DNA from 4 places in the Kitasatospora sp. NPDC001119 genome. Region 4 is predicted to be linked to each of the others. Evidence: riboswitches for the same ligand, from Rfam matches in the RefSeq annotation. Region 4 holds a riboswitch; each other region holds the start of a gene.

Evidence for each region. A riboswitch is a leader RNA that binds a small molecule or an ion and turns the genes downstream of it on or off. The one in region 4 is predicted to bind cyclic di-AMP.
Region 1: it holds a riboswitch for cyclic di-AMP, as region 4 does, so the genes downstream of both, ACWDD9_RS42745 (transglycosylase family protein) here and ACWDD9_RS14200 (M23 family metallopeptidase) in region 4, are expected to answer to the same signal.
Region 2: it holds a riboswitch for cyclic di-AMP, as region 4 does, so the genes downstream of both, ACWDD9_RS08620 (C40 family peptidase) here and ACWDD9_RS14200 (M23 family metallopeptidase) in region 4, are expected to answer to the same signal.
Region 3: it holds a riboswitch for cyclic di-AMP, as region 4 does, so the genes downstream of both, ACWDD9_RS00085 (transglycosylase family protein) here and ACWDD9_RS14200 (M23 family metallopeptidase) in region 4, are expected to answer to the same signal.

Annotation. Positions count from the first base shown of each region.
Region 1 covers NZ_JBSFKI010000075.1:10,687-18,289, forward strand. Annotated here, with positions in the region: gene ACWDD9_RS42730 (MazG family protein) at 1,696-2,739, shown strand; gene ACWDD9_RS42735 (SDR family NAD(P)-dependent oxidoreductase) at 2,744-3,166, opposite strand; gene ACWDD9_RS42740 (cytochrome P450 family protein) at 3,455-4,792, shown strand; cyclic di-AMP (ydaO/yuaA leader) riboswitch at 5,014-5,182, shown strand; gene ACWDD9_RS42745 (transglycosylase family protein) at 5,188-6,081, shown strand; gene eno (phosphopyruvate hydratase) at 6,437-7,603, shown strand, end outside.
Region 2 covers NZ_JBSFKI010000005.1:268,469-276,071, forward strand. Annotated here, with positions in the region: gene ACWDD9_RS08605 (glycosyltransferase 87 family protein) at 1-1,243, shown strand, start outside; gene ACWDD9_RS08610 (hypothetical protein) at 1,262-2,404, opposite strand; gene ACWDD9_RS08615 (C40 family peptidase) at 2,458-3,504, opposite strand; gene ACWDD9_RS08620 (C40 family peptidase) at 3,732-4,847, opposite strand; cyclic di-AMP (ydaO/yuaA leader) riboswitch at 4,858-5,011, opposite strand; gene ACWDD9_RS08625 (C40 family peptidase) at 5,350-6,387, opposite strand; gene ACWDD9_RS08630 (NYN domain-containing protein) at 6,588-7,603, opposite strand, start outside.
Region 3 covers NZ_JBSFKI010000001.1:13,460-21,062, forward strand. Annotated here, with positions in the region: gene ACWDD9_RS00070 (ATP-binding protein) at 1-292, shown strand, start outside; gene ACWDD9_RS00075 (DUF397 domain-containing protein) at 678-941, opposite strand; gene ACWDD9_RS00080 (hypothetical protein) at 1,500-2,459, shown strand; cyclic di-AMP (ydaO/yuaA leader) riboswitch at 2,910-3,080, shown strand; gene ACWDD9_RS00085 (transglycosylase family protein) at 3,067-4,452, shown strand; gene ACWDD9_RS00090 (hypothetical protein) at 4,749-4,949, shown strand; gene ACWDD9_RS00095 (LacI family DNA-binding transcriptional regulator) at 5,079-6,098, opposite strand; gene ACWDD9_RS00100 (glycoside hydrolase family 13 protein) at 6,124-7,603, opposite strand, start outside.
Region 4 covers NZ_JBSFKI010000009.1:224,348-231,950, reverse strand. Annotated here, with positions in the region: gene ACWDD9_RS14215 (HelD family protein) at 1-1,602, opposite strand, end outside; gene purB (adenylosuccinate lyase) at 1,722-3,152, shown strand; gene ACWDD9_RS14205 (MFS transporter) at 3,160-4,641, opposite strand; cyclic di-AMP (ydaO/yuaA leader) riboswitch at 5,056-5,193, shown strand; gene ACWDD9_RS14200 (M23 family metallopeptidase) at 5,196-6,176, shown strand; gene ACWDD9_RS14195 (APC family permease) at 6,523-7,603, shown strand, end outside.

The sequences.
Region 1 (7,603 bases), on a different contig from region 4:
CACCCTCACCCTCACCGCCGCCCCCTGGCTCCCATCCCGCCGCTGAGGGGGCGGGGTGTCGGGCGGGCTGTGGGGTGGGGACCGCTTCACCCGTACTCTCGCCGCCGCCCCTGGCACCCGCCCCGCCGCTGAACGAGCGGGGCATTGGGCAGGCGGTGGGAAGGAGACCGCCGTGGTCGGTGCCGGACAACCTGTGGGGCAGGACCGAGCCGCCGCTGGCGCGGCGGCGGCTCCAGGGATCCGGCCGCCCGCCGTTGGACGACCGGAGCCGTCTGCCGCAGGAGCGCGGCTTCGGGACTGGCACGCACTGGGACGGGGGAGCGGCCGCCGCAGCGGCTGCCCACCGGGCGGCACCATGCCGGTGACGTGGACCGGTCGCGGGCGGCGATCGACGGCTCGCATCGGCGGGCCAACCGTGGCGGCCCGCAACGGGAGCGGGTCCGGTCGGCCGTGCCGTGCCGTGCCGTGCGGGGCTCGGAGCGGCATGTGGCGGCTGGTGGTCAGGAGCGTCATGCCGACCGGCGGCTCGCATCGTTGGGTTCGTCGCGATGGCCCGCACGGGGGTCGGGTCCGGTCGGCTGCGCCGGTTCGAATCCGGAGCGCCGTGTGACGGTTGGCGGCCGGGGCGTGCCGTCGGCTGTCATGCCGGGAGGTGGCTCCGCGCTGTTGGGGCCGTCGCGGTGACTGGCAAGGCGGCTGGGTCCGTCGGCTGCGTCGGGCCGGGTTCGAGGCGCCGTGTGACGGCTGGTGGCTGGCGCATGCTGTCGGCTGTCACGCCAACCGGCGGCAACCGCCACGACAGCACCTGGCGCATGCCCCTCCTGGGCGCCGTCCTCCGTCGCCGGTTGCGGCTCGGGCTCACCGGCCGCCGGATGACCGCGTGGGCGTGGCGTTCCCCCGTGCGGGCGCCGACCGGTGCGGGGCGGCTGGGAGTGGGAAGTCGGCCGGATCGACTTCCAGCGCTCCTCGTCCCCCGTGGCCGCTTGCGGCTCTGGCCCACCACACGGTGGACGACCGCGCGGCCGCGGCGTTCCCCGGTGCGGGCGCCGACCGGTGCGGGTGGGCGTGGGAAGTCGGCCGGGTCGACTTCCTGTGCTTGTGCGGGCGTGGTGGGGGACGGCAGAGCTGGGGCGTCGGGTAGCGGCGGCTGAGGCTGGCTTTCCGCGCTGCCTGGGATGCCGTCTCCAGTAGCTGGTTGCGGCTCGGGCTCACCGGCCGCCGGACGAGCGTGTGGATGTGGTGTTTCCCCGTGCGGGCGCCGACCGGCGCGGGTGGGAGCAGGAGGTCGGCGGGGTCGACTTCCTGTGCTTGTGCGGGCGTGGTGGGGGACGGCAGGAGGGGGCAGGGGAGGCCAGCGGGGCGGTGGCTTCCCGCGCTGCCCTGGACGGCGTCCGTCGTGGCTGGTTGCGGCTCTGGCTCACTGGCCGCCGGACGACCGTGTGGATGTGGTGTTTCCCTGGGCGGGCGCCGACCGGCGCGGGGCGTGGTGCGGGGGAGTGGGAAGTCGGCTGGGTCGACTTCCTGTGCTCGCGTGGGTGCGTGGGGGCCTCGGGGATGGTGGTCTGGCCGGTTTGGGGAAGTGGGAAGTCGGCCGGGTCGACTTCCTGTGCTCGTGCGGGCGGGGTGGGGACAGCGGGGTGGCGGCTTCCCGGCCCGGCCCGGCCCGGGGTGGGGGTGCGGGGGTAGGTTCGGGGGGTGACGACGAATGCTGTGCCGACGGAGACTCCGGGCGCGAAGTTGATCCTGCTGACCACCACCCATCGGGTGGCTCCCGGCCTGCTGGCGTGGCCGGCGTGGGAGGCGTTGCGGTCGGCGGGGCGGGTGCTGGTGGGGGACGAGGGGCATCCGCAGGTGGCGGCGGTGCGGCAGGCCGGGGTGGTCGTGGAGGCGGTGCCGGCCGGGTCGGCGCCCGCGTTGGCGCGGCTGCTGACGGGGCAGCCCGCGGGGGCCGGGCCGACGGTGTGGCTGGGCAGCCCGGACGGGGACCCGGGGCTGACCGACGCGCTGGCGCGGCTGGCGGTGGAGCACGCCGGCGAGGTGCCGGAGATCGAGGTGCTGCCCGGCTCGTACGACCTGCCGGGGTCGCGGCTGCTGGACCTGGTGACGGTGATGGACCGGCTGCGCTCCCCGGGCGGTTGCCCCTGGGACGCCGAGCAGACGCACGAGAGCCTGGTGAAGTACCTGGTCGAGGAGGCGTACGAGCTGGTCGAGGCGATCGAGGCGGGGGACCGGGAGACGCTGCGCGAGGAGCTGGGCGACGTCCTGTTCCAGGTGTTCTTCCACTCCCGGATCGCCGAGGACCACCCGACCGAGCCGTTCACCGTCGACGACGTGGCCGGGGACATCGTCGAGAAGCTGATGTACCGGCACCCGCACGTGTTCGGGAACGTGGAGGTCGAGGGCGCCACCGAGGCGGAGGCGAACTGGGAGCAGCTGAAGGCGGCCGAGAAGGCGGACCGCGAGTCGGTGCTGGACGGCGTGCCGGCCGGGCTGCCCTCACTGGCGTACGCGGCGAAGCTGGTGTCGCGGGTGCGCCGGGCGGGTTTCACGGGGGTGCCGGACGAGGCGTACGGGCTGCCGGCCGAGCTGACGGCCGATTCGGCGGGCCGGCTGCTGCTCGCGGTGGTGCAGCGGGCGCACGACGCGGGGGTGGACGTGGACGCCGCGCTGCGGTCGGCCGCGCGCGGTTACCGGGACGCGGTGCGCGCGGCCGAGGGCCTCGGTCCGGTCGGGGAGTAGGCGCTCAGGCCGCCGTGGCGGTGCGCTCGGGGCGCCGCTGCGGCGGGACGAGTTCGCCGATGGCCTCGCCGACGAGGAGGACGAGTTCGGCGAGCCGCTCCAGGTCGAGGTGGTCGGGCAGGTCCGCCAGCGAGATGATCCGCTCGCCGTCGGGGCCGGCCACGGCGAACAGGTCGATCGGCCCGAGGTGCTTCTCGGCGGTGTCCACGAGGGCGGCGACGTCGCTGGGGCGGCGGATGTCGCCGCAGACGCCGACGACGGGGCAGCCCGGCCGGTCGAGTTCGGCGGCGAGGTCCTCGGCGATGCCGGCGTACTGGTCGGCGATGAGCATTCCGGCGGTGCCGGCGGCGGCGAACCGGCGGGCGAGGCCCGCGCCCGACCCGCCGTCGAGGACCGCGATGACGACGACTGACCCGCTGACCCGCATGGTCTGCTCCTCCCTGTGGGCGACACCGCACCGGCGCCCACGCGTACTGCGGAGGATCGTAGGCACGTCCTGACCCTCCGCAACAGGGATTACCCCTCAGGTGACCAGGCTCACGCCCGCCCCGCGGCCAAGAGTCGGCCAAGAGCTGTCCACGGACCGGCCACGGACCGGCCACGGAGTGTTGGCGCGCCCGACGCGTCCGGTCGCGGAAGCGCGGCGGAGGAGTGGCGGGGAAGCGGCGCCCCGCCGGAGGGAGGGCGGGCCCGTCGCACCGGATACGGTCGGTCCATGCCAGCTCAGCCCGTCCCCGCCCGGCCCGCCGCCCCGTCGTCCGACGCCCCCGCCCCGCAGCTGTTCACCTGGGAGTTCGCCGCCGACCCGTACCCCGCCTACGCCTGGTTGCGCGAGCACTCCCCGGTGCACCGCACCACCCTGCCGAGCGGGGTGGAGGCCTGGCTGGTGACCAGGTACGCGGACGCCCGGCAGGCGCTCGCGGACAGCCGGCTGTCGAAGAACCCGGCGCACCACAGCGGGCAGGCGCACCGCACCGGCCGGGTGGGCATCCCGGGGGAGCGGCAAGCGGACCTGATGACCCACCTGCTGAACATCGACCCGCCGGACCACACCCGGTTGCGCCGGCTGGTGTCGAAGGCGTTCACCCCGCGCCGGGTGGCCGAGTTCGAGCCGCGGGTGCAGCAGCTCACCGACCGGCTGATCGACGGCTTCGCGCAGCGCGGTTCGGCGGACCTGATCCACGAGTTCGCGTTCCCGCTCCCCATCTACGCGATCTGCGACATGCTCGGGGTGCCGGCCGAGGACCAGGACGACTTCCGCGACTGGGCCGGGATGATGATCCGCCACGGCGGGGGCCAACGCGGCGGCGTGGGGCGGGCGGTGAAGCGGATGCGGGCGTACCTGCTGGAGCTGATCCACCGCAAGCGGGCGGACCTCGGGGACGACCTGATCTCGGGCCTGATCCGGGCCGGCGACCACGGTGAGCACCTGACCGAGAACGAGGCCGCGGCGATGGCCTTCATCCTCCTGTTCGCGGGTTTCGAGACCACCGTGAACCTGATCGGCAACGGCACCTACGCGCTGCTGCGCAATCCGGAGCAGCGCCGGCTGCTGCAGGAGTCGGTGGTGCGCGGGGAGAGCGCGCTGCTGGAGACCGGGATCGAGGAACTCCTGCGCTACGACGGGCCGGTGGAGCTGGCGACCTGGCGGTTCGCGACCCGTCCGCTGACCATCGGCGGGGTGGACATCCCGGTCGGTGACCCGGTGCTGGTGGTGCTGGCCGCGGCGGACCGCGACCCGGCCCGGTTCGCGGCGGAGAACACCCTGGACCTGGCCCGGAAGGACAACCCCCATCTGGGCTTCGGGCACGGCATCCACTACTGCATCGGCGCTCCGCTGGCGCGCCTCGAAGGGCGTGCCGCGCTGGCCACGCTGCTTTCCCGGCTGCCCGATCTGCGGCTCGCGGAAAGCCCGGAGAATCTGCGCTGGCGGGGTGGTCTGATCATGCGTGGCCTGCGCGAACTCCCGGTGGAATTCAGCCCGGAGAGCCGTTCCCCGCACGCCCCTCCGCACCCCGTTCCGGATGCCTCTTCGACGCCTCCGACCTGCTGAGATCACGCTGACGGGAGGTCGCCGATCGCCCGCCGACGGGGGTGTGAACACCCATCAATCCGGACATAACGCCGCTGTTGGTAGGCGATCGGACACGGGCCGTAATTGTTGTGTGATATCGGTGATATGAGCTTGTGATTGGTCTGATGATCTGTCTACTCTCCCTGGAGTTCGCAGCTGCGGACCTCGTACGCGGAACGCCGAATCCTGCCCGCCGCGTCACGGGAAACCGACCAGAACCCTGGGCAGGGGCGGGGGAACCAGGTTTGTTGCCGTCTCCCCACGGCTTGGGGTGAAGCCGCCCGAGCGGAATCGTTTCCGCTTACGGCGGCCGGGCCACCTCCCGGTCCGAACCCGACAGCTCACCTCGCAGGCGTACGGAGAGGGACCTCTTCATGCTGTTCGTTGGAACTGGCCGTCACCGTCGTCGCACCCAGGCCGAGAAGGCCATCGCCGTCGCCGGTGTGGCCGGCGTCGGACTCGCGATGCCGCTCCTCACCGCCACCGGCGCCTCCGCCGCCCCGGCCTCCACCTGGGACTCCGTCGCCCAGTGCGAGAGCGGCGGCAACTGGAGCATCAACACCGGCAACGGCTTCTACGGCGGCCTCCAGTTCACGTCCAGCACCTGGAAGGCGTACGGCGGCACCGCCTACGCGGCGCAGGCCAACCAGGCCAGCAAGGCCCAGCAGATCTCGGTCGCCGAGAAGGTGCTGGCCTCGCAGGGTCCGGGCGCCTGGCCGGTCTGCTCCCAGAAGGCCGGTCTGACCAAGGGCGGTGCCCCGGCCTCGGTCGACACCTCCTCGGACGCCAAGCCGCAGTCCGCCCCCAAGCAGCAGGCCCCGAAGTCCGCCGCCAAGCCGGCCGAGAAGCCGGTCGCGCAGAAGCCCGCCGCCCAGAAGCCGGCCCAGAAGCCCGCCGCGCAGCCGGTCCAGCAGGTCGCCCCGCAGCCGCAGGCCCCGGGCTTCTCCGGCAAGGCCGGCTGGGACGCCGACGCCAAGGTGTACTGGTACCAGAACAACGGCGGCTGGTACTGGACCAGCCACCAGAGCGTCTACCAGCAGTACGCAGGCCAGGCCGCCGCCCAGCCGCAGTACGCCCCGCGCGCCGCGCAGCAGGCCCCGCAGGCCGCCGGCCACGACTACACCGTCCGTGCCGGTGACACCCTGTCGACCATCGCCGCCGCCCAGGGCGTGTCCGGCGGCTGGAGCGCGCTGTACGAGCAGAACCACTCCACCGTCGGCGGCGACCCGAACCTGATCATGCCCGGCCAGGTGCTGCACCTCGGCTGAGCCGCCCCGCCCGACGCCGGGACCGCCCGCGGCCGGCAGTACCCCGAGACCGGGGTGCCCGCCGGGGGCGCCCGCAGCCGCGCCGGAGCGCTCGACACCGACGCCGCTCCACCCCGCCGTCCGAAGGGGGCCGGTCCTACCGGTCCCCTTCGTCCGCATTCGCCCGCTCCGGTGGGACAAGCTGGGACAAGCAGGTGAACTACCGGTGGGTAGCAGGGCCACACGGTGAGACGGGACCGAGGCCGACGCGGCCACGGCAGCCCGGGCGGTTAGGCTCTGGTCGTAACGACTCCGCAATCGTCCTGCTGGCAGCACCACCGTCAGACCGGACCCTGCTCTCGCAAGGAGATGCCTCGTGCCGTCCATCGATGTCGTCGTAGCCCGTGAGATCCTCGACTCCCGCGGCAACCCCACGGTCGAGGTCGAGGTCGGCCTCGACGACGGCAGCACGGGTCGTGCCGCTGTCCCGTCGGGTGCCTCCACCGGTGCCTTCGAGGCGCTGGAGCTGCGCGACGGCGACAAGAACCGCTACTTCGGCAAGGGCGTCGAGAAGGCCGTCCTGGCCGTCATCGAGCAGATCGGCCCGGAGCTGGTCGGCTACGACGCCACCGAGCAGCGCCTGATCGACCAGGCCATGCTGGACCTGGACGCCACCCCGGACAAGTCCTCGCTCGGCGCCAACGCCATCCTGGGCGTCTCGCTGGCCGTCGCGCACGCCGCCTCCGAGGCCAGCGACCTGCCGCTGTTCCGCTACCTGGGCGGCCCGAACGCGCACGTCCTGCCGGTCCCGATGATGAACATCCTCAACGGCGGGTCGCACGCGGACTCCAACGTCGACATCCAGGAGTTCATGATCGCCCCGATCGGCGCGGAGTCCTTCTCCGAGGCCGTCCGCTGGGGCGTCGAGGTCTACCACACGCTCAAGGGCGTGCTGAAGGAGCGCGGCCTGTCCACCGGTCTGGGCGACGAGGGCGGCTTCGCCCCGAACCTGGACTCCAACCGCGAGGCCCTGGACCTCATCGTCGAGGCCATCGAGAAGGCCGGCTACGTGCCCGGCCGTGACGTCGCGCTGGCCCTGGACGTCGCCTCCTCCGAGTTCTACGAGGACGGCGCCTACCGGTTCGAGGGCAAGGACCTCACCGCCGCCGAGCTCATCGAGTACTACGCCGAGCTGGTCGCCGCCTACCCGCTGGTCTCCATCGAGGACCCGCTGGACGAGTCGGACTGGGCCGGCTGGAAGGCCATGACCGACAAGCTGGGCGACAAGGTCCAGCTGGTCGGCGACGACCTGTTCGTCACCAACCCGGCCCGTCTGGCCCGCGGCATCGAGACCGGCACCGCCAACGCGCTGCTGGTGAAGGTGAACCAGATCGGTTCGCTGACCGAGACCCTGGACGCCGTCGAGCTGGCCCAGCGCAACGGCTACCGCTGCATGATGTCGCACCGCTCCGGTGAGACCGAGGACGTCACCATCGCCGACCTGGCCGTCGCCACCAACTGCGGCCAGATCAAGACCGGTGCC
Region 2 (7,603 bases), on a different contig from region 4:
TGTGCTGAAGGCGCCCGGCGGCGACGTCACGGCGGACGTCTGGATGATCTACCACGCCTGGTACGGCGTGCTCCAGACCGGCACCTTCCCGTTCGACGACGTGACCTGGCAGTACCCGCCGGGCGCCGCCCTGGTGATCCTGCTGCCGGGCCTGCTGCCCTGGTCGTACCTGGTCTCGTTCTGGGTGATCTGCGGGATCGCCGACGCCGCCGCGGCCGCGCTGCTGGTGCGCACCGGCCTGCGCCGGGGCCGGGCGCTGACCGGCGCCTGGATGTGGGTGGTGGGCGTCCCGCTGCTCGGCCCGATGATCTACAACCGCTTCGACGTCATCGTCACCGCGGTCGCCCTGGCCGGCCTGCTGGCGCTGATCCGCCGCCCGGCGGTCGGCGGGCTGCTGCTGGGCCTGGGCGGCATCGTCAAGATCTGGCCGCTGATCGGCCTGATCGGCACCCCGTCGGGCCGCCGCACCCGCCGCTCCTGGACGCTGGCGGCGGCCACCGCCGTCTCGATCGGCTTCCTGCTGACGGCCGGGATGAACGGCGCCTTCGAGTTCCTGGCGTTCCAGAAGGACCGCGGCATCGAGGTGGAGTCGCTCGGCGCGCTGCCGCTGCACTTCGCCCGGATCGCCGACGCCTGGGACGGCAAGGTCACCATGAACTACGGCTCCCCCGAGATGCTCGGGCCGTGGGTCGACGTGATCAGCAAGGTCATGCTGGCCGGCACCCTGCTGGGCTTCGCCTGGCTGCTGCTGTGGCGCTACACCTCCAAGCGCCGCAGCGCGGCCACCATGTACGACGCCGCGCTGTGCGCGCTGCTGATCTTCGTGGTGACCAGCCGGGTGATCAGCCCGCAGTACCTGGTCTGGCTGGTCGGCGTCGCGGCGGTCTGCCTGACCGTGCGCAACAGCAGCCAGCGGCCGGTGGCGGTGCTGATCCTGCTCGCCTGCCCGCTGACCCTGGTCGAGTTCCCGACCATGTTCACCCAGGTCCTGGCCAGCGAGCCGGCGGCGGTCGCCGTCCTGGCCGCGCGCAACCTGCTGCTGCTGGCCGCCGCCGTGCTCTCCTGCGTGCGGCTCTGGCGCTCCACCCGCGGCGAGGCGCCGCTGCCGCCGACCGTGGTGCTGGACCGCGAGCCCGCCGCGCTGCCGTCCGCCGGCTACCCGGTGCGCCCGGGCATCGCCTACGAGCAGGACCTGCTGGACGGCATCGACCACCCGGGCACCCCGGCCGAACAGCGCCGCTGACCTGCCCTCCCCGACCGGTCAGCCCTTCAGCGCCGCCACCTGCTCCAGCCAGAGCCGGGTGAACTCCGCCAGGCCGACGCCCAGTTCGCGGCGCATCAGCCGGTCGGTGCGGCGCTCCCGGTCCTCGCCCTGCCCGTCGGCCGCGCCGATCGCCCGGTAGAAGGCGACCAGCCGCTGCGGCCCGTGGGTGCGGCCGATCAGCTCGCAGGCCAGCCAGGACTGCTCGTAGGCCTGGGCGATGCCGGTGGCCCCGGCGGCGAAGTCCCGGTCGGCGGGCAGCGCGGCGGGCAGCTTCCCGGCGGCCACGTCCCGGGCCAGCTCGGGCGCGATCTGCTGCGGGCCGCGGCCCGAGTCCCGGTACGCCGTCCAGTCGGCGACGCCCTCGGAGAGCCACAGCGGGGTCCAGGCCCGGGTGTCGTCCCTGGTCGCGACGTGGGTGGCCTCGTGGGTGACCACCACCTGGCGGCCGAAGCCGCTGAGCCGCCCGTACGCCTCCGGGTTGACCAGCACCCGGTCCGCCGGGGTGTGCCAGGGCGCGCCGGGGGCGGCCACGGTGACCGCCGCCATGCCCGTCCAGCCGGCCGGGTCGCCCTCCAGCAGCCGGGCGAACTGCTCCTCGGTGGCCGGCCGCTCCAGCAGCAGCCGCTCCGGCCAGGCACCGCCCCAGACCTCGGTGACGGCTGGCACCGCCCGGTCCCCCACCGCGACCAGCTCGGCCTGGTCGGGTCCCGCGGCCGGCCCGACCACCAGGCAGTGGGCGCCCGGCGAGGACCGGAGCGGCCCGAAGTCCCACGGCGCGGGCGGCCCGGACGCGCTCTCCTCGCGCTCGACCCGCCAGCCGTCCCCGGCCCGTACCAGCCCGATCCGGCGCGGGTACACCACCGGGTGCTCGTCGTACCCGGCGATCCGCACCGCCAGGTCGGCGGCGGCGGTCACCCGCTCCCCGCCGGCGGCGCCGAGCACCAGGTTGCGGTACCCGGCCTCGGCCACCGGCAGCCCGGCCCAGGGCGGGGCCGAGCGCGCCCGCTCCGCCAGTGCGGCGGCCACCTCGGCGCGCCGGTCCGCCGGCCGCGCCGCGGGCGCCGGCGGGGCGGCCGGCGGCAGCGACAGCTGGGCCAGCCCTCCGGCCGCGAGCAGCAGCGCGCCCCGCCGGGACAGCACGCGGCGGGGGCGACGTATGGCGGCGGGTCCGGCGGGGCCGGACGGCGGGGCGTTCAGAGCCGGACCACCCCGGAGACGGGCATGGCGGTGACGCTCTCGTAGCGGACCCTGGCGCCCGGGCGGGGGGCGTGCACGATCACGCCGCCGCCGGCGTACATGCCGACGTGGTGCATGTCCCGGTAGAAGATCACCAGGTCTCCCGGTCGCGCTTCGGACAGGCTGATCCGCTGCCCGGCGTACGCCTGGGCCTGCGAGGTGCGCGGCAGGGTCACTCCGGCCTGCCGCCAGCTGTAGTACATCAGACCGGAGCAGTCGAACGCGTGCGGGCCGGTGGCCCCGTAGACGTACGGGGAGCCGATCATCCGCACCGCGGCGGCCAGCGCGGCCGCCCCGCGCTCGGAGGCGGGCGGGGCGGTGCCGAGGTCCAGCCGGTCGGTGCCCCGGGTGGCGCGCTGCTCGGCGTCCCGGGCGTCCTGGACCGCCAGCCGGGCCCGCTCGACGGCGCCCAGGCCGTTCAGCAGCTTCTGCGCCCCGGCCAGCCGCTGCTGGACCTGCTGTTTGCTGTCGGCGAGCGAACGCCGGGTCCGGTCCAGCTCGGCGAGCTTGTCGGCCGCCTCGGTGCGGCGCTGGTCGAGCCGGCGTTGGCGGGTGATCAGCTCGTGCAGGGTCTCCTGCTGGCGCACGGCGGCCTGGCCCTGGGTGCGGGCGCGGGCCAGGTAGCCCTCCGGGTCGGGCGAGAGGATGAGCTGGGCGGTCTGGGTCATCCCGCCGCCGCGGTACTCGGCCCCGGCCACCATCGCCAGGTCGCCGCGCAGCCCGTTGAGCTGGTCCTGGGCGAGGGCGATCTCGCCCTGGAGGATCGTGGTCTCGCCCTGGAGCCGCCGCTGGGCCTCCTGCGCGGCGTTGAACCTCTCGGACGCCTGCTCGGCCTCGTCGTACAGCTGCTCGACCTGCGTCTTGACGTCCTGACGGTCGCCCGGGTCGGGGCTGGCGGGGGCCGCCTGGGCGCTGCCTCCGGTGGCCGCGCCCAACGCGGTGGCGGCGGCCGCGGTCAGCACCAGCGCCCGGGTGAGCAGTTGGGAACGGCGGTGCACGGGCATGGCGGCAGCGGCTCCAATCCTGCGGCGCGGCCCCCGCCGCCGCACCGGGACGGGCGGCCGTCGAGCGGGAGTCCGGTGGCAGACGTTAGCGAGTCCGGGCAAGCGAGTCCAAACCCCTCCCAACCCGAATATTCACTCCCCAATCGGACATCAGATCGAGCCGCCGGAAAAGCCGCAGGCCCGGCCTCCCCTGGGGGAGACCGGGCCTGGAGACGTCCGAGCGGGGATCAGACCCGCACGATGCCGGTCAGCGGCATGTTGGTGACCGCCTCGTAGCGCACCGACGCGCCCGGCTTGGGGGCGTGCAGCACCTGGCCGTTGCCGGCGTAGATGCCGACGTGGTGGGCGTCGGTGTAGAAGATCAGCAGGTCGCCGGGCTGGGCCTTGGAGAGGTCCGTCCCGAGCCGGGTGCCGGCCGAGGCCTGCGCCTGCGAGGTGCGCGGCAGCGACACGCCGGCCTGGTTGTACGCCCAGACCATCAGACCGGAGCAGTCGAAGGAGCCCGGGCCGGTGGCGCCCCAGACGTACGGGCTGCCGATCTTGGAGGCGGCGGCGGACAGCGCGGCGGCACCGCGCGAGCTGCCGGGGGCCACGTTCACCGGAGCGGTGGTCGTGGGGGCCGAGAGGCTGCCGCGGCTGTTGTCGCGGGAGGCGCGGTCGGCCTGCTGCTGCTGGGCCTGGGCGGCGTCGGCCTTGGCCTTGGCCTCGGCGGCGGCCTTCTCCTCGGCCTGGCGCAGCGCCTGGCGGTCCTGCTCGGTCAGCGTGTTGAGCAGGTCCTGGGCCGCCTTCAGCTTGCCCTGGACCTCGTCCTTGGAGGCCTTCAGCTGCTGGGTGGTCGACTCCAGCTCGGCGAGCTTGCCCTGGGCCTCGTTGCGGTCCTGGTCGAGCTTGCGCTGCTGCTCCTGGAGCTCCTTCAGCTGACCCTTCTGGGTGCTGCCGGCCTGGTTCAGCGCGTCGGCCTGGCTGAGGAAGCTGTCCGGGCTGGAGGAGAACATCAGCTGGACGGTGGGGGATATCCCCCCGTTGCGGTACTGCTCGCCGGCGATCTCGGCGAGGCCGCCCTGGAGCTCGGTGACCTGGGCCTGCTGACGGGCCACCTGGTCCTGCAGGCCGGAGACCTGCTTCTCCAGGTCCTGCTGCTTGGCCTGGGCGGCGTTGTAGTTCTCGGTCGCGACCTCGGCCTGCTCGTTGAGCTGGTCGACCTGCCCCTTGACCTGTTCCTTGGTCGGCTGCGGGTCCGCGTGGGCACCCTGCGCGGAGAGGACGACGGCTGCGGCGGCGACGCCGGTCAGGATCGAGACCCGGGCGCGGCCGGCGGGCTTGGGACGACGATGGGACGCCACGAAGGCGGACTCCTTCTTCCTACGGCCGCCTACCGGGTGAGCTGACGGGTTCGGGCCGGAAGCATGCCCTACGACGCCTCACGGCCGTTCCACCGGCCGACCTGGCGCCGATTCACCCCGGAGGAACGTGGTTCCCCGGCTCCGCTCCGCAGCGCCCCCTACCACTGGGCTCCCCTGTCGGACAGTCGCTTCGACCTGTCCCGCTGCCTTGCGAACTCGACGGTAACCACCGCCGCCACCCTGGCTGGGCGATCGACAGTGCGGTGGTTCGGAGCATGACCCTAGTAACTGAACCGTGATCGGTTCAAATCCTTGTCAGAAAAAAGACAGAAGATTACCCAAGTTCCTTTGTGAAAATGACCGATGGTGACCATTGACGCACACAAGGCTGATCGGTTCTCACCATGTGGTCGTCGAAGGGCCGGAAACCCGAAACGCCACCCCGAACGGGGGTGGCGCTTTTCACAGGCCCCCGCGGGAGCCCCCCGGGCGTGTCGGTCCGTCAGACCCGGCGGATGGTGTTGATCGACATCGCGTCGGCCTTCATCACCTTCACCACGTCACCGGTGTGCGGCGCGTGGACCACCATGCCGTTGCCGATGTACATCCCGACGTGGTGCATGTCGGGGCCGTAGATCACCAGGTCGCCCGGCTGGGCCTGGTCCAGCGAGGGGATCCGGGTGCCGTAGTGGCCCTGCTCCTGCGAGGTGCGCGGCAGCGAGACGCCCGCCTGCCCGTACGCCCAGACCATCAGGCCCGAGCAGTCGAAGGTGGTCGACCCGGTGGCGCCCCACACGTACGGCGAGCCCTGCTTGCTCATCGCCTTGGCCAGCGCCGTGGCCGCGTAGCCGCTGGCCGGCGGCAGGCTGCCGAGGTCGACCCGGTCGCTGCCGCGCGAGGCGCGGTCGTCCTGCGCCTGCTGGGCCCGCAGCGCCGCGCGGTCGGCGGAGCTCAGCGAGTTCAGCAGGTCCTGGGCGGCCTTCAGCTTGGTGTTGACGTCCGACTTGGCCTGGTTCAGGTCCTTGGTGGTGGTGTCCAGCGAGGCGAGGACGGCGGCCGCCTCGGTCTTCTCCTGGTCCAGCCGGCGCTGCTGGTCCAGCAGCCCCTTGAGCGCCTCGGCCTGACTGGTGCTGGCCTGCTGGACGGTGGAGGCCTTGTCCAGGTAGCCGGACGGGTCCGAGGAGAGCATCAGCTGGACGGACGGGTCGATGCCGCCGCTGCGGTACTGCTCGCCCGCCACCTCGGCGAGGCCGCCCTGGAGCTGGGTCATCTGCTCCTGGCCGCGGGCCACCTGGTCCTGCAGCTGGTCGGCCTGCTTCCGCAGCTGGTCGGCCCGCTCCTTGGCGCCGTTGTACTTCTCGGCCGCCTGCTCCTGCTCCTCCTGGAGCTGGTCGATCTGCGCCTTGACGTCCGTCTTGTTCGGCTGCGGCGCGGCGTGCGCGGCCACCTGGGCGGAGAGGGCGACCGCGGTCGCAGCGGCCGCGGTGAGCACGGAGATCCGTGCGCGGCTCGGCTGCTTGGGACGGCGGTGGGAGGCCAAGGGACCGGCTCCTTCTTCCAACGGGCTCACCTGATGGGATGAGATTCCGGAAAATAGGTTTGACGCCAGACCCTAGTGAAGATCTATCCGTTTTGCCACTCCCCCGAAGGCGTGAACTCCGGTCCCCACACTGACTTCACCGGACTCGCACAATGCTCCGAAACAGGACCTGACCAGGCATCATGCGAACCTCCCCGGGTTCAGGGCCGGGCCAGCCGGTTCAGCAGCAGCACCGACGCCACGGGGCGCGCGCCCGCCTTCCGCACGCCCTCCGCGACCTCCCGGTCGGTGGACACCACCACCACCGGACGGCCCTGCGGCTCGGCCCGCACCAGACGGCGGATCAGCTCATCGGCCGTCTCCCCGGTCCGACTGAACCGCACCCGGACCCCGCGCGGTGGCGCCATGATCACCGGGACGTCCAGGTCCTGCCCGTCGAACACGCAGGTGACCTCCGCCTGGGTCCGCTGGGCCAGCATCGCCAGCCCGCCCAGCAGCCGGATCCGCTGCTGCTCCAGCGGCAGCGTCGGATAGCCGGTCTTGGTCACGTTGTAGCCGTCCACCACCAGGTGCACCTGGGGGATCGCCAGCAGCTGGTCCAGCAGCGCCGGATCGTCCTCGGCCAGCCCGCGCCGGGCCACGTCGTGCGGCGAGGCCGCCCCCGGCACCACCGCCTCCACCAGGTCCGCCGGGCGGATCTGGGCGACCGGCAGCGCCAGCTCCCGCTGGAGCCCCTGGGCCGACTGCAGCACGGTGTCCAGCAGCAGCCGCAGCCGCATGTCCTCCACGCTGCGCCCCTCACGGGCCGAACGGCGGCCCTGCTCGGCCGCGTTCTCCAGCTCCAGGACCCGGTGCCGGAGCCGGCGCGCCTCGCTCTCGGCCGCGCCGCGCTCGGCCGCGGCCTGCGCCTTCAGCGCGTCCAGCTCGCCGGCCACCCGGCGGGTCTCGGCCTGCGCCCGGCGGGTGTCGCTCTCCAGCGACCGCACCCTCTTGCGCAGCGACTCGGCCTCCCTGCGGACGCCGTCGGACTCGGCCCGCTGCCGGTCCGCGTCCGCCCGCGCGGAGGCCCGCACCTCGGCCAGCTCGGCCTGCAGCTTCTCCACCAGCCGGACCGCCTCCGCGGCCGCGTCCTCGGCACCGGCCCGCTCGGCCTCCTCGCCGGCCTCGGCCACCAGTCGGCTCCAGCCCGTCGAACGCACCAGGTAGGCGGCGGCCG
Region 3 (7,603 bases), on a different contig from region 4:
CCTGGTGCACCGCGCACCCCAGGTGGTCTGCGCGGTGAGCGATCCGAGCAGCACCGGCCCGGTCGCCCGGGAGGCCGACTTCGTCGCCGAATCGGGCCGCGGGCTGCACCTGGTGGAGTCGTTCAGCCGCTCCTGGGGCTGGCACCCGCTGGGCAGCGGCAAGGTGGTCTGGGCGATGTTCGAGGCCGAGTCGGTCGGCGGTTCCCCGCTGGACGGACACCCCGGGCTCGGCGGCCGCTCACCGCTCGACGGTCCCGTCGACGTCGGCGGACGGCATCGGCGCTCGGCCTAGGACGGGCCCCGCGCTCCGAGCGGGTCCTGTACTCCCAGCGGGCCCCGTGCTCCGAGCGGGCCCGGCGTTCCGGACGAGCCCTGACCCCGGGACAGGCCCTGCGCTCCGGAGGAGCCCTGCCTTCGGGACGGACCCCGCGCCGGACGGCGCGCGGCCGGTCGACGGACACCCCGGGAGGACCGCACCCCGGGCGCTTCCAGCAGGCCCCGTCGAGAGCCTCCGGCACCACGGAACCGCGAGCGGCTCAGCGCGGCCGGGCGGGCCGGGCGGCCGGACGGATGCGGGAGAGACCTCCGGAGCGAAGACATCCGGAGGAGACAAAGACAAAGGCCGTCGTGGTGTCGGCACCCACGACGGCCCCCCGATGATGGAGCACGGCGGCCGGTCAGACCGCCAGGTGGTCGAACTCCCCGTCCTTCGCCCCCAGCAGCAGGGCGGAGATCTCGGCCCGGGTGTAGATGAGGGCGGGGCCGTCCGGGAACCGCGAGTTGCGCATCGCCACATCGCCGCCCGGCAGGGCCGCGAACTCGACGCAGTTGCCCTGGGAGTTGCTGTGCCGGCTCTTCTGCCAGACCACCCCCTGGAGATCGGCGGCGGCCATCCCGTTGTAGGTGTCGTACGAGCCGTGCGTGTCCTGCGAGTCGTGCATAGAAATCTCCCGAAGAGCTCCGGAGTTGTCGTCCAGCGCGGCGCCCCCGGCACCGCCGAAACGAACGGACCGGCCCCGTACCGGTCCGGCACAACGCCTCACTTGACGTGATGATAGCCGCAGTGCACGTGCATCAGCACGGGACATTGCAGGTGCACGAGGCCTTTTACCCGCAGCCGCGAACTCTTCACGGGCCCTTCCCCTGACGGTACGTAAACGGACATAGCCGATGAATCGTCGAGCCCGCGATAACCGGCCGTGAGCACCTCCCCGCTGAATGTTGATCTTCGAATGCCGGGAGTCGCCCGCCCGTGACCCTCCGTCAATCCGGGCTCATGCTGTGAGACATCTCACGCGCCCCGGGTGCAACGCCCGCCCCCTCGGATCGCGTCGGGACAAGCACCGGCCACCATGCGGGGGTTGGGCGAAGAATGTCCGGATTGTAGGCAAAGCGCCCGGACCGGCGCCGGAGACGCACCGGGTCCGTACCGCGAGCACGCGAAACCCGTACGGCAGCCGACTGCAAGCCGGACGGGCCGATGTCCTACGATCTCCGGCATGAGCACCGCAGCCATTCCGGGCGCGCCACTGCCCGTCCGTACTCCAGGCTCCCGTGCGCGGGGGCGCCACCGTCGTCCCGAGCGCCCCGAGATCCCGGCCGGCGCCCCGGCCCTGGTGCTCGCCGTGCCCGCGACCGCCGGGCCCGAGTCCCGCTCGGTCGTCGAGGAGCTGCTCTCGATCGTCCGCACCGAGCAGAACGGCGTCCAGACGGCCGTCGGCTACCTCCCCGGTGACGGTGCGGCGGGCGCGAGCGGCGAGGACCGCACCGTGGCCGAGCTGCTGGCCCTGGCCGCCGAGGCCGGGCGGCCGATGCCCGTCCTGGTGCCGCTGGTGCCCGGCCCGCACACCTTCCTGACCGGGCTTCACGCGCTCGCCGCCGAGTACGGCGCGCCCGTCACCGACCCGCTGGGCCCGCACCCGCTGCTGGCCGAGGCCGTGCACGTCCGGCTCTCCGAGGCCGGGCTGGCCCGGGCCGACCGCGCCCGACTGTTCGCCATCGCGACCGCCGCGGACGGCGTGGTGCTGACCACCGTCGGCGGCGAGGACGCGGCCGCCGCGGCCGGCATCACCGGCGTGCTGCTGGCCGCCCGGCTGGCCGTGCCGGTCGTCGCCGCCGCGCTCGACGTGCCCGGCTCGGTGGCCGCGGCCGTCAACCACCTCAAGGACACCGGCTCGCAGCGCCCGGCGCTGGCCCCGCTGGTGATCGGCCCGGAGGCGGACTCCGAGCTGCTCGCCACCGCCGCCGAGGAGACCGGCTGCCCGTCGGCCGCGCCGCTGGGCGCCTACCCGTCGGTCGGCCAGCTGATCGCCTCCACCTACCTGGCCGCGCTGCCCACGCCGTCCCCGGAGGACCTGGCACGGGCCGAGGCGGAGGCGGCGGCCGCCGCCGAGGCCGAGGGGGTCGTGGAGGGCTCCCGTGGCGCCCACGCGGCCGCCGAGGGGCCTGGCGGACGATAAGGACACCGCGCGCGGGTTCGCGCGCACGGAAGGGCCCGGAACGCATCGCGTTCCGGGCCCTTCCGTGTACTTCCCCCACCCCGTCCGTCCCGTACGGGAGTCACCCGGCAATGAAGGGGAATGTCCGTTCTGGCGCTATTTGAAAGGAAATAGGGAGCGTGGATTCACATGCGCCGATCGCGACCGCTCCCCCACCCGCCGGAGTGCGCCACTCCGCGATTCGACGCACCGTCACGCCACTCCTGAGGCGGAGCCAGTTGTCGGCTTCCACAACAGCATTGCCTGAAAACGATCATTTACGATCATGGTGAGTGGCAATTTTGGCAGTTTCCACTAAACCGTGATGCACATCACAGTGGTTTGCAGTTTGAACTTAAGTCTGATTAACGTGCTCCCCGTTCGTGACCACACGAACCCGGTCATCCGCAACGCCGAGTCCTGCCGTCGGATGTCCTGGAAGCGCGAAAACGCACCACGGCAGGAGCGGGGGACCCACAGGTAAGTCGCCCCGGACCGCTCTCCGGAACGGTCCAGGGCTAGGGGTGAAGCCGTGCTCACCGCACGGCCGGGCAACTCCAGCCCGAATCCGACAGCTCACCTCGCAGGCGTGGGAGAGGACCACGTCTTCATGCTGCCCACCAACGGCACCCGTCTGTCCGGCCGTACCCGTCGCGTGATCGCCGCCCTCGGCGTCGCGGGCGTCGGCCTCACCGTCCCCTGCCTCACCACCGGCACCGCCTCGGCCGCCTCCGTCGCCACCTGGGACAAGGTCGCCCAGTGCGAGAGCGGCGGCAACTGGAGCATCAACACCGGCAACGGCTTCTACGGCGGCCTCCAGTTCACCTCCAGCACCTGGTCCGCCTTCGGCGGCACGGCCTACGCGGCCCGCGCCGACCTGGCCACCAAGGACCAGCAGATCGCCGTCGCCGAGAAGGTCCTCGCCTCGCAGGGCCCCGGCGCCTGGCCGGTCTGCTCGGTCCAGGCCGGGCTCACCAAGGGCGGCGCCGCGGCCGCCGTTGACACCTCGGCGGGTTCGACCGCCGCCAAGCCCGCCGCGCCCGCCCAGAGCGCCAAGCCGGCCGCTCCGGCCGCGAAGCCCAGCGCCGAGCCCGCGCAGCCCCAGACCCCCGCCGCGAAGCCCGCCGCGCCCGCCCAGGGCGACGCGCAGGCCTCCACCGACTCCGCCGCCTCCGGCAACCGGAGCGACTGGGTGCAGAAGCGCCAGCAGCAGGCCCAGGGCGGCGACTACACCGTCGTCGAGGGCGACTGGCTGTCCGCGATCGCCGACCAGCACAAGGTGCAGGGCGGCTGGCAGCGGCTGTACGACCTCAACCGCGGCACCCTGACCGAGGGTCCGGACACCATCTACCCGGGCCAGCAGCTGTCCTTCGGCGGCAACGGCCAGGCCCGGGCCGGCCAGTCCTCCGCCGGCACGTCCGGCTCGGACTTCACCTGGTTCGACCGCTCGCAGAAGTCCGGCCAGTCCGCGAACGGCGGTGCCGTGAACGCCCAGCCGACCGCGCAGCCCGAGGCCCCGGCCGCCAAGCCGTCCACCAAGCCGGCCGCGAAGCCCGCCACCAAGCCCGCTCCCCAGACGCAGACCCAGACCCAGACCCAGGCGCCGGCCGCGACCGGCAGCATGGCCGCCGCGGTCTCCTTCGCCCAGTCGAAGGTCGGTCAGGCGTACGTCTACGGCGGCACCGGCAACGGCGGCTGGGACTGCTCCGGCCTGACCCAGGCCGCGCTGCGCGCCGCGGGCGTCTCCGTCCCGCGCGTCGCCGCCGACCAGGCCGCCGCCAGCACCCACGTCTCGCTGGACAGCCTCCAGGCGGGCGACCTGCTGTTCTGGTCCAACAACGGCAAGGACTCCGGCGTCTACCACGTCGCGATCTACATCGGCAACGGCAAGTACGTCGAGGCCGCCAACCCGAGCTCGGGCGTCCGCGAGCAGAGCATCGCCAACTGGGCCCCGGACTTCGCCGGCCGGGTCTGAGGACGGCGCACGGTCCACGGCGCACGGCCGACGGACGGCCGGTAACAGCTGACGGGTAACAGATAACAGCTGACAGCTTTCAACATCTGTCAGCTGTTATCCGTCAGCTGTCGGCCGTCGTCCGAACGCTGACCGCCCACCACCCCCGGGGAGAGTCTGGTCGCTCCTCCCCGGGGGTTCCGGCGTTCCCGGGGCCCCGGCGTGCCCGACCGTTCCCGACCGCGGTTCCGCCCCGTTCCGTGGTGGATCGCCGCCCCAGCGGGCATGCTGCTGCTCTGCACCCGAGGAGGAGTCACATGGCCCAGGTCACCGTCACCCTCGACGCGAACCTCGCGATCGACGCGATGATGCTCTCCGGCACCAAGAGCCCCCAGGACGCCGTCGAACTGGTTCTGCGCGACTACCTGGCCCGCGGCCGCCGCACCGAGACCCGTACCGGCGAGGCCGCCGATGGGCACCGCCTGACCGCCGACCGCCCTACCGCCCAGGAGGGCTGACCCACCCCACGGCCCGCCACGGTCCGGCACGGCCCGCCACGGCCCGCGACGGCCGACCGCGCGCACGCCGACGGGCCCCGGAGAGCGATCGCCCTCCGGGGCCCGTCCGACGGCCGTGGCGGCCGGGGTTCAGCGCGCGCAGGCCCCGGTGGACCCGCGCATCACCAGCTCCGGCTGGAACATGAACTCGCCGCGCTGGGCGGCGTTCCCGCCGACCTCCTCCAGCAGCGCGTCCACCGCCGCCGTGGCCATCGCCTCGACCGGCTGGCGGATCGTGGTCAACGGCGGCTCGGTGAAGGCGATCAGCGGAGAGTCGTCGAAGCCGACCACCGACACGTCCTGCGGCACCGACAGCCCGCGCTGCCGCACCGCCCGGATCGCCCCGAGCGCCATCATGTCGCTCCCGCAGACGATCGCCGTGCAGCCCTTGTCGAGCAGCGCGCCGGCCGCCGCGTGCCCGCCCTCCACGCTGAACAGCGTGTGGTGGACGAGGTTCTCGGCCTCCTCCCGGCCGAGCCCGAGCACCTCGCGCATCGCCGCCGTGAAGCCCTCGATCTTGCGCAGCACCGGTACGTACCGGCGCTGACCGACGGCCAGTCCGATCCGCTCGTGCCCGAGTTCGGCCAGGTGCTGGACGGCCATCCACATCGCGGCGCGGTCGTCCGGCGAGATGAACGGCGCGTCGATCTTCTCGCTGTAGCCGTTGATCAGCACGAACGGCACCCCGCGCCCGGCCAGCCGGGCGTAGCGGTCGTGGTCGGCGGTGGTGTCGGCGTGCAGGCCGGAGACGAAGACGATGCCCGCCACGCCCCGGTCCACCAGCATGTCCACCAGTTCGTCCTCGGTGGACCCGCCCGGCGTCTGGGTGCACAGCACCGGGGTGTAGCCGTGCCGGCTGAGCACCTGCTCGATCACCTGGGCCAGCGCCGGGAAGATCGGGTTGCTGAGCTCCGGCGTGATCAGGCCGATCAGCCCGGCGCTGCGCTGGCGAAGGCGGGTCGGCCGCTCGTACCCGAGCACGTCGAGTGCCGCCAGCACGGTCTGCCGGGTGGCGGCGGAAACGTTCGCCTTGCCGTTGAGCACGCGGGAGACGGTGGCTTCGCTGACCCCCGCCTGCGCCGCGATGTCTGAGAGTCGCGCCGTAGTCACGGTCCCAGAGCCTATTCCAACCACGTCAGACCGCCCACCAGCCGGTGCTGTCCGGAGCGAGCACCGTCTCGCCGCCGTCCACCACGAGGTCGGTCGAGGCGAGCAGCAGCGTGCCCGGGGCCGCGATCCGCACCGGCTCGCCGGTGGTGTTCACGGTGCAGACGAAGGCGCCGCGGCGGAACGCCAGGGTGCCCTCGGGGCTCTCCAGCCACTCGACCCCGGTGCCGGCGCCGAGGTCGGGCTGGGCCCGGCGGACGGCCAGCGCGCTGCGGTAGAGCTCCAGGGTGGAGTTCGGGTCGCCGGTCTGCGCCTCGACGCTCAGCTCGGCCCACTCGGCCGGCTGCGGCAGCCAGGACGGCCCGCCGGCCACCGGGCCGAAGCCGTACGGGGCCTCGGTGCCGGACCACGGGATCGGGACGCGGCAGCCGTCGCGGTAGCCGTCCTGGCCGGCCTGGCGGAAGAAGGACGGGTCCTGGCGGACCTCGTCGGGCAGGTCGGTGACGTCCGGCAGGCCGAGCTCCTCGCCCTGGTAGACGTACGCCGAGCCGGGCAGCGCGAGCATCAGCAGGGTGGCGGCGCGGGCGCGGCGCAGGCCGAGCGCCCGGTCGCCGGGGGTGCGGATCTGGGTGCCGAGGCCGGGCTCGTTGGCGAACCGGGTGGCGTGCCGGGTGACGTCGTGGTTGGACAGCACCCAGGTGGTGGGGGCGTCGACCGGACGCATCGAGTCGAGCGAGAGGTCGATCACCTCGCGCAGCGCGGCGGCCTCCCAACCGGTGCCCAGGTACTGGAAGTTGAAGGCCTGGTGCAGCTCGTCGGGGCGGACGTAGTTGGCGGTGCGCTGGACGGTCGGGGTCCAGGCCTCGGCGACGCCGATCCGCTGCCCCGGGTACTCGTCGAGGATCGTGCGCCAGCTGCGGTAGATCTCGTGCACGCCGTCCTGGTCGAAGAACGGCATGACGTCGTTGCCGAGCAGCTTCAGCTGGTCGGCGCCGCCGAGGTCGGGCAGGCCGGGGGCCTTGACCAGGCCGTGGGCGACGTCGATGCGGAAGCCGTCCACGCCCATGTCGAGCCAGAACCGCAGGATCGAGCGGAACTCGTCGGCGACGGCCTGGTTCTCCCAGTTGAAGTCGGGCTGCTCCGGGGCGAACAGGTGCAGGTACCAGTCGCCGGGGGTGCCGTCCGGGTTCTCGCTGCGGGTCCAGGCCGGGCCGCCGAAGATGGACTCCCAGTCGTTGGGCGGGAGTTCGCCCTGCTCGCCCTTGCCGGGGCGGAAGTGGTAGCGGTCGCGCAGCGGGGAGCCGGGGCCCTCCCGCAGGGCGCGCTGGAACCACTCGTGCTGGTCCGAGGAGTGGTTGGGGACGAGGTCGACGATGATCCGCAGGCCCAGGTCGTGGGCGTCCCGGATGAGGGCGTCGGCGTCCAGCAGGGTGCCGAACATCGGGTCCACGGCGCGGTAGTCGGCGACGTCGTAGCCGGCGTCCGCCTGCGGCGAGGCGTAGAACGGC
Region 4 (7,603 bases):
GACGGCGCGCCAGGCCATCGCGGACAGCTCCTGCGCCTCGTCCACGACGACGTGGCCGTACGCCCAGGTGCGGTCGGCGGCGGCGCGTTCGGCGGTGGAGCGGTACGGGCCGTCGTCGCGGAAGCGCTCGGCCAGGGCGGCGGAGTCCAGCAGGGCGTCGTCGGTCTGCCCGGTGATGGTCAACACGCCCTGGGCGAAGGCCAGTTCGTCCGGGTCTTGACCGGTGGGGGCCGAGGGCCCCTCGGCGCCCAGGAGTTCGGCGGCCTCGTCGAGCAGCGGGACGTCCTCGGCCGTCCACTCGGAGCCGGGCGGGCGGAGCAGGGCGGTCGCGTGCTCGGGGGCCGCCCCGGCGAGCAACTCCCGGTCGGTGAGAAGGCGTTCGAGCAGCTGCTGCGGGGTGAGCCGGGGCCAGAGCGGGTCGAGCGCGGCGCGGACGTCCGGCCGCTCCCACAGCTCGCGCGGGGCGTAGTGCGCCTCCTCGTCGTCGTACGGTCGGCCGAGGGTGAGCGCCTGGCCGATCGCGAGGGCGTCGAGCAGGGTGCCCAGGTAGAAGGCGCGGGCCCGGTTGTGCGGCAGTCGCAGGCCGCGGGCGGCGTCCCTGGCCCCGGCGCAGGCCCGGGCGGAGACCCGCAGCCCCTCGCCGAGGTCCAGGCCCTCGACGGGGGCCGTCTGGTGGGCGGCCACGGCGGCGCGGAGCACCCCGGCCATCCAGGGGCCGCCCTTGGCGAAGGCGGCGGCGGGGTCGTCGGTGCCGGTGGCGGCGAGGCCGGGGAGGAGTTCGGCGACGGTGCGGAGCACCACCTCGGTCTCGCCGAGGGCGGGCAGCACCTCCTCGATGTACCGCAGGAAGCCGGGGTTGGGGCCGATCACCAGGACGCCCCGGCGCTCCAGCGCGGCGCGGTGGGTGAACAGCAGGTAGGCGGCGCGGTGCAGGGCGGCCAGCGTCTTCCCGGTGCCGGGGCCGCCCTGGACGACCAGGGCGCCGCGCAGCGGGGAGCGGATCACCCGGTCCTGCTCGGCCTGGATGGTGGCGACGGCGGTGCCCATCCGGCCGGTGCGCTCGCGGTCGAGGGCGGCGAGCAGGGCGGCCTCGCCGACCAGGGCGCGGCGGCCGGACTCGTCCAGCCCGGCGAGGTCGAGCGCCTCGTCGTCGAGGCCGGTGAGGGTGCGGCCCCGGGTGTGCAGGTGGCGGCGGCGCACCACCGGGCCGGGGTGGACGGGGGTCGCGGTGTAGAAGGGGCGGGCGGCCGGCGCGCGCCAGTCGAGCAGCAGCGGTTCGTACGTGTCGTCGGTCAGGCCGGTGCGGCCGATGTAGTGGACGGTGCCGTCGCGCTCGTCGAGCCGGCCGAAGCAGAGGCCGCGCTCGACCGCCTCCAGCCGGGCGGCGTGGCGGGCGGCTTCGCGGGCGCGCACCTCGCGCTCCAGCCGGGCCTGGTGGGTGCCGCCGGATCCGGCGCCGTCGTGGGCGCCGTCGGAGGTGCGGCGGGCCCGTTCGTGCTCGGTGTCCAGCCGGGCGTAGAGCCGGGTGAGGTGGGCCTGCTCGGTGCGCAGGGCCGCGGCGAGGGCGCTGGAGTCCCGCGCGGTCACTGGCGGTTCGCTCATCGGTGTGGTATTCTTGCGGTGAGAAGGCTGCGGGGCGTCATCTGAAAGGCGCTCAATTGACCCAGCCTACCCCACTCCGCCGACGTCCGGCGTGACCTCGGCTGTTACTCTTGCGAAGCGTGAGCGCGAAGCCCCAGATCCCCAATGTCCTGGCCTCCCGGTACGCCTCGGCGACCCTGGCCCAGCTGTGGTCCCCCGAGCACAAGGTGGTCCTCGAGCGCCACCTGTGGCTCGCCGTCCTGAAGGCCCAGCAGGACCTCGGCGTCGAGGTTCCGGCGACCGCCGTCGCCGACTACGAGCGGGTGATCGACCAGGTCGACCTCGGCTCGATCGCCGCCCGTGAGCGGGTCACCCGCCACGACGTGAAGGCCCGGATCGAGGAGTTCAGCGAGCTCGCCGGGCACGAGCAGATCCACAAGGGAATGACCTCCCGGGACCTGACCGAGAACGTCGAGCAGCTGCAGATCCGCCAGTCCCTGGAGCACGTGCGGGACCGCACGGTGGCCGTGCTGGTGCGCCTGGCCAAGCTGTCCGCCCAGCACGCCGAGCTGGTCATGGCCGGCCGCTCGCACAACGTGGCCGCGCAGGCCACCACCCTGGGCAAGCGGTTCGCGTCGATCACCGACGAGCTGCTGGTCGCCTTCCGCCGCCTGGAGGAGCTGATCGCCCGCTACCCGCTGCGCGGGATCAAGGGCCCGGTCGGCACCGCCCAGGACATGCTCGACCTCCTCGGTGGCGACACCGACAAGCTGGCCGAGCTGGAGCGCCGGGTCGCCGGGCACCTCGGCTTCGAGAACGTGCTGACCAGCGTCGGCCAGGTCTACCCGCGCTCGCTGGACTTCGAGGTGCTCACCGCCCTCGTCCAGCTGGCCGCCGCGCCGTCCAGCCTGGCCAAGACCATCCGCCTGATGGCCGGCCACGAGCTGGTCACGGAGGGCTTCAAGGAGGGCCAGGTCGGCTCCTCCGCGATGCCCCACAAGATGAACACCCGCTCCTGCGAGCGCGTCAACGGCCTGGCCGTCATCCTGCGCGGCTACGCCTCGATGACCGGCGAGCTGGCCGGCGACCAGTGGAACGAGGGCGACGTCTCCTGCTCGGTGGTGCGCCGGGTCGCGCTGCCGGACGCGTTCTTCGCCTTCGACGGCCTGCTGGAGACCTTCCTGACCGTCCTCGACGAGTTCGGCGCCTTCCCCGCCGTGATCGAGGCCGAGCTGGACCGCTACCTGCCGTTCCTCGCCACCACCAAGGTGCTGATGGGCGCGGTGCGCGCGGGCGTCGGCCGGGAGACCGGGCACGAGGTCATCAAGGAGCACGCCGTCGCCTCCGCGCTGGCGATGCGCGCGGGCGCCCGGGAGAACGAGCTGCTGGACCGGCTGGCCGCCGACGAGCGGATCCCGCTGGACCGGGCCGCGCTGGACGCGCTGCTCGCCGACCGGCTGTCCTTCACCGGCGCGGCCGGCGCCCAGGTCGCCGAGGTGGTCCGCCAGGTGGAGGCCGTCGCGGCCGCCTACCCGGAGGCCGCCAAGTACGCGCCCGGCGACATCCTCTGACGTCTCGTCAGCCCTGAGCCGAGGGCCCCGCCGCCGGACCGGTGGCGGGGCCCTCGCGCGTCGTGGGGACGTGGCCCGGGTCCAGCGGCGGGGTGGTGGTGCCGCACGGCCAGTCGCAGTTCGGCTCGGCCACCTGCTGGTCGTCGGCGGCGAGCACGTTGCCCCGTACGGTCGCGAGGGCGATCAGCCCGCCGGCGGCCAGCAGGCCCGCGCAGATCAGCATCGCGGTGTGGAAGGCGGAGTCGACCGAGGAGGGCACCCGGTAGGCGTCGCCGCTCAGCCCGGCCAGCGCCGGGAGGGCGGCGACCGCGAGCAGGCCGGCCGCGCGGGCGGCGGCGTTGTTGACCCCGCTGGCGATGCCCGCGTGCCGGACCTCGACGGCGGCCAGCACGGTCGCCGTCAGCGGTGCGACCAGCAGCGTCATGCCGCAGCCCATCACCGTGACGGAGGGCAGCACGTCCACCCAGTAGGAGGAGTCCGGGCCGACGCGCAGCATCAGCAGCACCCCGGCGGCGCACAGCAGGGGGCCGACGGTCAGCGGGATGCGCGGGCCGATCCGCTTGCCGAGGCGCCCGGCGCGCGCGGACAGCAGCAGCATCAGCACGGTGATCGGCACCAGCGCGAAGCCCGAGACCAGCGGCGAGAAGCCGGACACGATCTGGAGCTGCACCACCAGCAGGAAGAAGACGCCGCTGAACGCCGCGTACACGCACAGGGTGACCAGGTTCACGGCGGTGAACAGCCGGGAGGAGAACAGTCCGAGCGGCAGCATCGGATCGGGCGCGCGGCGCTCGACCGCCACGAAGGCGACGCCGAGCGCCACTCCGAGCACCCCGCTGACCCAGACGGCGGGGGACAGGCCCTCGCCGGCCGCCGTCAGCGCGTAGGTGATCGCGCCGAGGGCGAGGGCGGCGAGCACGGCGCCGAGGACGTCGAAGCGGCCGGAGGCGCCCTCGTCCCGGCTCTCCGGCACCGACCGGGTGGTGACCGCGATCACGGCGGCGGCGAGCGGCAGGTTCAGCAGGAAGATCCAGCGCCAGCCGGGGCCGTCCACCAGCCAGCCGCCGAGGAAGGGGCCGACCGCCGCCGACACCCCGCCGAGGCCGGACCAGAGCCCGACCGCCGCCGAGCGGTCGTCAGGGTGGAAGACGGCCTGGAGCATGGCGAGCGAGCCGGGGGTGAGCAGCGCCCCGCCGATGCCCTGGACGGCGCGGGCGGCGATCAGCACGTGGATGTTCGGCGCGGCGGCGCAGGCCGCGGAGGCGACGGCGAACCAGACCACGCCGATCAGGAAGACCTTGCGCCGCCCGTAGCGGTCGCCGAGCGCGCCGCCGAGCAGGATCAGGCCCGCCAGGGTGAGCAGATAGGCGTTCAGGGTCCATTGCAGGGACGCGAGGGAAGCGCCGAGGTCGGCGCCGATCCGGGGCAGCGCGACGTTCACCACGGTGCCGTCCAGCATCGCCATGCTGGAGCCGAGCACCGTCGCCATTAGTACCCAGCGACCCTGCGCGGTGCCCAGGCGCAGGGTGCCGGCCTCGGAGGTGGCCACGGGCGAATCCTGCGCTGCCGAGGCGCACGTGACAAGGGTCACCGGTGGGTGTGTTGGCGGCTGGCGGTGCGTGAGCGGACGGGTGCGCGGCGTGGCCGATCTCGGCGCAGGGTCGTGGATCAGTGGCGGGGGGTGAATGGGTTGTGTACGCACCGTGGGCTCGGGCCTGCGGAGGGTCACTGGGACAGGGGGGATCGTTGCCGTTTCAAGAGATCGACATTGCTTCACCCGAACGGATGGGTTTTAGTTCAGCGACCGCCCGGCCAGTCCGGACGGATCCGCCGGGTGGAACGCCGAGTCCTGCCGCTGCCCGGTGGTTCGAAACGAACTCTGTACGGCAGGAGCGGGGGACCCACAGGTAAGTCGCCGGACCGGAGTTCGCGCCTCAGGGCGCGGGCGTCCAGGACCGGCTTGGGGTGAAGCCGCGCAAGCGGCCGGGCAACTCCAGCCCGAACCCGACAGCTCACCTCGCAGGCGTCGGAGAGGAAAATTCCATGCCTGCACAGGCTCGTCGTATCGCCCTGCCCCGCGCCGCCCGCATCGGCATCGCCACCGCCGTCACCGGTGTGTCCTTCGCCCTCCCGCTCGTCACCGCGATGAGCGCCCAGGCCCACACCCCGGCCGCTCCGGCCGCCGCCTCCACCGAGGCCAAGCAGGCCACGCAGGCCGCCGCTCCGGCCGCCCAGGCCGCGCAGGAGAGCTACCGCGTCGTCAGCGGTGACACCCTGTCCAAGATCGCCGACGCCAAGAACGTCGAGGGCGGCTGGCACGCGCTGTACGAGCAGAACCGCTCGGTCGTCGGCGCCAACCCGAACCTGATCTTCCCGGGCCAGCAGCTCGCGCTGTCCGGCCACGCCGCCGCGCCGGCCGCCGACGCCGCCCCGGCGAAGCCCGCCGCTCCGGCCAAGCCCGCCAAGCCGTCCGCTCCGGCGACCCAGGCCGCCAAGCCGCAGGCCCAGGTCCAGGTGCAGACCGAGGCCGCCAAGCCCTCCGCGCAGCTCGAGACCCAGCTCCAGGTCGCCGTTCCGGCCCAGGCCGTGACCGCCACTCCGGTCGCCGCCGCCACCTCCGGCTTCGTCGCCCCGCTGGCCGGCCCGCGGCTCGGCACCGCCTACGGCGTGGCCGGCTCGATGTGGGCCTCCGGTCACCACACCGGCCAGGACTTCGTCGCCTCCACCGGCACCCCGCTGCGCGCCGTCGCCAACGGTGTCGTGGTCAAGGCCGGCAACGGCGGCGCCTACGGCAACGAGGTCGAGATCAGGCTCGCCGACGGCCACTACGCCGAGTACGCGCACCTCTCCTCGATCGGTGTGAGGATCGGTCAGACCGTCACCGCCGGCCAGCAGATCGGCCTCTCCGGCGCCACCGGCAACGTGACCGGCCCGCACCTGCACTTCGAGATCCGCAACGGCTCGGAGTACGGCTCGGACATCAACCCGGTCGCCTACCTGCGCGCGCACGGCGTCGCGCTCTGACCCCGAGAGCTCCGGGGTACCAGGAACCACCGCCGCTGCGGGCGAACCGATCGCCCGGGATGGTCATGTCGGGTGACCGCTCGACCGGGTGATCGCCGCACGGCGGACATGGGCGCGGGACACGCCCAGGCCGGCCCGGCCGCATGAGGACCTCCTCGTGCGGCCGGGCCGGTCGCTTTCGTTCCCGGGCCCGCCCGGGGTGTTCGATCGATCGAACGAAGCGTCAACTCCGGTGTCCCACAGGGTGGTCGCCGGGATCTCCGGGCGCCTCCGGGGCGCCATGCTGGCGGACGGTCAGTGCCCGGCCGGTCCGGCGGTCGGGCGGGCCGGGAGGCGAGGAGGCCGGATGGCGGTCCGCAGCGGGGGCGTGGCGGGGGAGACGGCCGGGCGGGAGCGGCCCGGGGCGGGCGGGGTCGACCGGCTGAAGGCGGACTCGGTCGGCCTGGTCGGCGTGGTGTTCATGGCGCTCGCCACCGCCGCCCCGATCACCGCGATGACCGGCAACCTGCCGATCATCGTCGGTCAGGGCAACGGCGCGGGCGCGCCCGCCGCGTACATCGTGGCGACCGTGGTGCTGACGGTGTTCTCGGTCGGCTACGTGGCGATGGCCCGGCACATCACCGCGGCCGGCGCGTTCTACGGCTACGTCTCGCACGGGCTGGGGCGGGTGGCGGGGATGGCCTCGGGGCTGCTCGCGGTGCTCGCGTACGTCGTCACCGAGGCCGCGGCCCTCGGCTTCTTCGCGTACTCGCTGCGCGGGCTGGTCCGTTCGCAGCTGGGGGTGGACGTCGGCTGGGGCTGGTACGCGCTGTTCGGGGCGGCGGTGATCGGGGTGATGGGCTGGTTCGACCTGCACCTGACGGCCAGGGTGCTCGGGGTCGCGCTGGTGCTGGAGATCGGCGTCCTGTCGGCGGTCTCACTGGCGGTGCTGCTCTCCGGCGGCGGGCCGGACGGTCTCGCGGCCGGGACCCTGAACCCGCTGAACGCGCTGAAGGGGGTGGGGAGTTCGGGCACCTCGGCGGCCGGGCTCGGACTGTTCTTCGCGTTCTGGTCCTGGGTGGGCTTCGAGTCCACCGCGATGTACGGCGAGGAGTCCCGCGACCCGAAGCGGGTGGTGCCGCGGGCCACGCTGATCTCCGTGATCGGGGTCGGGCTGCTCTACGTCTTCGTGTCCTGGATGATCGTGTCCGGCAACGGCGTCGAGCGGGCGGTCGCGGTGGCGGGCGGCGCGGTGCCGGGCAAGGACGGCAACAGCCTGTTCTTCGACCAGCTCGCCGCGCACTTGGGGGCCTGGGCGGTGAAGGTCTTCCAATGGCTGGTCGTCACCGGCTCGTTCGCCTGCGCGATGGCCTTCCACCAGTGCGCGGCCCGGTACCTGTACGCGATCGGGCGGGAGGGGCTGCTGCACCCGGCGCTCGGCCGCACCC